One region of the Marinobacter sp. ES-1 genome, then DNA from elsewhere that is predicted to be linked to it. Evidence: predicted binding sites of a transcription regulator. Region 1 holds the regulator's gene; the other holds the start of a gene.
The links. The regulator LexA, encoded in region 1, represses DNA repair genes until DNA is damaged. The targets are predictions, from matches to a motif close to CTGTNTNNNNANACAG.
Positions count from the first base shown of each region.

Region 2: the regulator LexA is predicted to act here: its motif matches at 1,213-1,228, upstream of recA (recombinase RecA).

Region 1 is NZ_AXBV01000035.1:11,076-13,276, forward strand. It holds gene Q668_RS06130 (amidoligase family protein) at 1-412, opposite strand, end outside; gene lexA (transcriptional repressor LexA) at 582-1,190, shown strand; gene Q668_RS06140 (cell division inhibitor SulA) at 1,206-1,697, shown strand; gene Q668_RS06145 (hypothetical protein) at 1,716-1,988, opposite strand; gene Q668_RS06150 (DUF6586 family protein) at 2,044-2,201, opposite strand, start outside.
Region 2 is NZ_AXBV01000052.1:87,285-89,485, forward strand. It holds gene Q668_RS09615 (flavodoxin family protein) at 1-89, opposite strand, end outside; gene recA (recombinase RecA) at 112-1,155, opposite strand; gene pncC (nicotinamide-nucleotide amidase) at 1,280-1,780, opposite strand; gene mutS (DNA mismatch repair protein MutS) at 1,884-2,201, shown strand, end outside.

The DNA of each region.
Region 1 (2,201 bases):
CGGCGCCCAGTTCCCGTAGCTCATCCATCAGGGTTTCGATCAGTTCCAGTTTCGAGAACGCCAGCGGCGGGCCTACAATCTCCAGCGGAACGACCTTCTCGGCAGCAAAGTCGATCACATCCATGGCATGGCTGCCCAGCTCCCGGATGGATTGCGGCAGGCGCTCGTCGTCCAGGTCCAGCTCCTTGATGGGATCGGAGTCCAGTTCGATGGTAAAGCGGCCATGTTCGGTGTCCAGTGCGGTCACGTAGCGTGAGATCAGCTCCGGTGATCCGCCGAGCAGGCGGGCGGCATGCTGCACGAGCTGTTCGTAACCGAGCCCCGAAAGCTCGATTTCGACCCCTACGCGGCGTTCTTCACCTTCGTGGTTTTCCAGTCTTTCCGGCATCTTGCAACGATTGGCTGCGTTCATGGAGTGTTTGCATCCCCTTGCTTCGTTTCAGGTCACCTTAACACAGGCTTGCGCCGTGTCCCGTTACCCAAAGGAAAGAAACTGCACAGGGACTTTACACTGGATAAAACACTGTATATAGTCAAATCACTGTATAAAAAACCAGGACGAGCAACCCCGGAGAAAAAGCATGAAGCTGACCGCCCGACAGTCCCAGGTGCTGGATATTATCCGGCGATATCTGGATGAAACCGGTTATCCACCCACTCGCGCAGAAATTGCTGCCGAGCTGGGTTTCCGCTCTGCCAATGCGGCGGAAGAGCATCTCAGGGCGCTGGCTCGCAAAGGTGCAATCGAGATGGTGCCGGGCGCCAGCCGCGGTATTCGCCTGCCGGAGGCTGAGCCGGATCTCGGGTTGCCGGTCATTGGTCAGGTAGCAGCGGGTAGCCCGATCCTGGCACAGGAGCATGTGGAAGATCATTGCACCCTGAAGCCGGACTTCTTCTCGCCCTCGGCAGATTACCTGCTGCGGGTTCGGGGTATGAGTATGAAGGATATCGGCATCCTGGATGGCGACCTGCTGGCGGTGCATCGCACGCAGGATGTTCACAATGGCCAGGTAGTAGTGGCCAGGGTGGGCGAGGAAGTTACCGTCAAACGCTATCGCCGTGAAGGCTCAAGGGTCTGGCTGATTGCGGAGAACGAAGAGTTTGCTCCTATCGAAGTGGATCTGAGTGAGCAGGAATTGTTTATCGAAGGTCTTGGTGTGGGTGTAATCCGGCGCTCCGATCTTCACTGAACAGGCAGGTGAGTTATGGAACAGTTGAGCTTCAATCAGAACATGGCGTTTCATCCGGCCACAGTGGCACCGGCGCAAGCGATCTCTGCGGGCCAGCGCCCGGCAAGCATGCGCCGGACTGCAGGTGGTTCGGCAGCGGGTCATTCGGGCCTGGGCGGCAATGTGACGGAGATTATCCTGCCGGAAGGACAGGTAGAGAACTTTCAGCTGTTATTGCCCATGCTCACCCAGCTGAACCAGGAAAAGCGCTGGCTGGCGTGGATTGATCCGCCCCAGGCGCTGGTGGCCAAGTGGCAGAAGATGCACGGCATTGTGGCAAACGAGATCCTGGTGCTGCGTTCAACTGCGGAATACCCGGCCCAGCAGCTGGCAGAGCGCGCCCTGGGCGCAGGTACCTGTCATGCGGTAGTGCTCTGGACCAACAAGCTGGGGCGCGCCGCCTTCGATTCACTGCAAAAGGCTTCTGCGAAAGGCAACAGTCACGGGGTGATTTTGCGCCAGCGCTGAGGGCTGGCGCAGTATCGGTCAATGCAGGGTATAGCTGGGCTGGGGGTCGATCGCGTCGCCGTCTTCTTCATCCCAGTCCATGTCATGGCCCATGTCGTAGTCGATATTGCCGGCGGCTTCAATGCCTGCAGCAATCATGGCCTTGGCCACGTTCATATCCCGGTTCTCCATCATTTCCCGGGCTTCTTCGGAAAAAGAAATGCGCACCAGTGGGGCGGCATCATCGTCTATCCGGCGCAATGCGTAGTCGCCGTCAGAGAGTTGTACAATTTCAAAAAACGATGGTGACATTCGTTAAACCTTTGTCGTCATTCGGGTTGTTTCGGTGCAGCCGTGGTCAGGGCTGCTACCACTCGCCGTGCCGCTCTTCGAGTTCCCTTGCAAAAACGGCCATGGCTGCCCTGGTCTGTTCCAGTGCCTGCAGGGAGCGGTCCGGGCCTTCTTCTGCGGCTACCGCAATAATGTTGTCGGCAGAGACCGTCTTTTTCTGCGCTGGTGGTTGGC
Region 2 (2,201 bases), on a different contig from region 1:
TCCGGGTTACGGGCGCCCTTTTCCACGGACTCCCGTAACCGCAGGGTATTGGGAGACGGTGCATGGGCTACTATCAACAGTCGCTTCATGTAACGCCTCCCGGGTTCTTACTTAGAGCAATTCACCGTTCGCTTCCGCGGGCGCTTCTGCCGCTTCTTTCTTCACCGGCTTGGGCATCAGCTTGTCACGAACCTTGGCTTCGATTTCGTTGGCGATGTCCATATTCTCTTCCAGGAACTTGCAGGCATTGGCCTTGCCCTGGCCGATCTTGTCGCCGTTGTAGGCGTACCAGGCACCGGATTTGTCGACGAAGCCTTCTTTAACACCCATGTCCAGAACTTCGGCCATGTGGTAGATGCCCTTGCCGTACATGATCTGGAACTCGGCCTGTTTGAACGGCGGCGACACCTTGTTCTTGACGACTTTTACGCGAGTCTCGTTACCTACCACTTCGTCGCCGTCCTTCACCGCACCGATGCGGCGGATGTCCAGGCGTACGGAAGAGTAGAATTTCAGGGCGTTACCGCCGGTGGTGGTCTCTGGGCTGCCGAACATCACACCAATCTTCATACGAATCTGGTTGATGAACACCATCAGGCAGTTGGCGTGCTTCACGTTACCGGTCAGCTTACGCAGCGCCTGGGACATCAAACGGGCCTGCAGGCCTACGTGGCTGTCGCCCATTTCGCCTTCAATTTCCGCTTTCGGAGTCAGGGCCGCTACCGAGTCGACGATGATGACGTCGATGGCATTGGAGCGTACCAGCATATCCGCGATTTCCAGGGCCTGCTCGCCGGTGTCCGGCTGGGAGACCAGCAGGTCGTCGACGTTTACGCCCAGCTTTTCAGCGTAGATGGGGTCGAGTGCGTGCTCGGCGTCGATGAAGGCACAGGTTTTACCGGCTTTCTGCGCTTCGGCAATCACTTGCAGGGTCAGGGTGGTTTTACCGGAGCTTTCCGGGCCGTAGATTTCTACAATCCGGCCATACGGCAAGCCACCGATACCCAGGGCCACGTCCAGCCCCAGGGAGCCGGTGGATACCGCAGGAATGGCTTCACGGGGCTGGTCGCCCATTTTCATCACGGCGCCCTTGCCGAACTGACGTTCAATCTGGCCCAGTGCTGCGCTGAGTGCTTTCTTGCGGTTGTCTTCCATTGTTACCTGCCCCTCACTATTCGATATGACGACACCGGAGGTGTATCCAGTGTTTTCCTGTATATTTGAACAGTATTAAAACATAAGCCTTGGCACAGACCAACCCCTGCCGGGGTGAAAAACATCACAGTGTTTTCAGAAACTCCGTAACCCCTTGCAACACATACAAAACCGATTGCCGGCGGACCTGTTCCCGGTCGCCGTCAAAGTGCTGAACACGGGTTTGTGTGTTGTCCGGGCCGGTTCCCCAGGCAAACCATACCGTGCCTACCGGCTTTTCCTCGCTGCCGCCGCCAGGGCCGGCGACGCCGCTGATGGCCACGGCCACATCCACACCGGTGGCGCGAACGGCACCGGCCACCATCTGGCGCACCACCGGTTCGCTGACAGCGCCGTGCTCGGCCAGCACCTTTTCTTCTACGCCCAGAATGGCCTGTTTTGCCTCATTGCTGTAGGTCACCAACCCGGCCATCACATAGGCAGAGGAACCCGCCCTGTCTGTCAGCACCTTGGCCACCCAGCCACCGGTGCAGCTTTCAGCGGTGGCCATGGTTCTGCCCTGCTGTATCAACAAGTCTCCCAGCGCATTGCCGGCGGTTTCCAGTTGCTGATCGGTTGCTTGCATAGCCGTCTCCAAGCTTCTGTTGCCAAACCCTTCGTTTCATCCCGGGCGTTATTTTCTTACAATCCCCGCTTTGACCCAAACGCACGATCAACCGGACGCTTCCATGCCTGCAACCCAGACCGATCTTTCCAAGCATACTCCCATGATGCAGCAGTACCTGAAGATCAAGCGGGAGCACCCGAACGAGCTGGTGTTCTACCGCATGGGTGACTTCTACGAGCTGTTTTACGACGATGCCAAAAAAGCGGCCGAGTTGCTGGACATTACCCTGACCGCCCGGGGGCAGTCCGGCGGCAATCCTATTCCCATGGCCGGCGTGCCTTTCCACGCGGCTGAGGGTTACATTGCCCGCATGGTGCGCGCGGGTCAATCCATTGCCATTGCCGAACAGATTGGCGATCCGGCCACCAGTAAGGGGCCG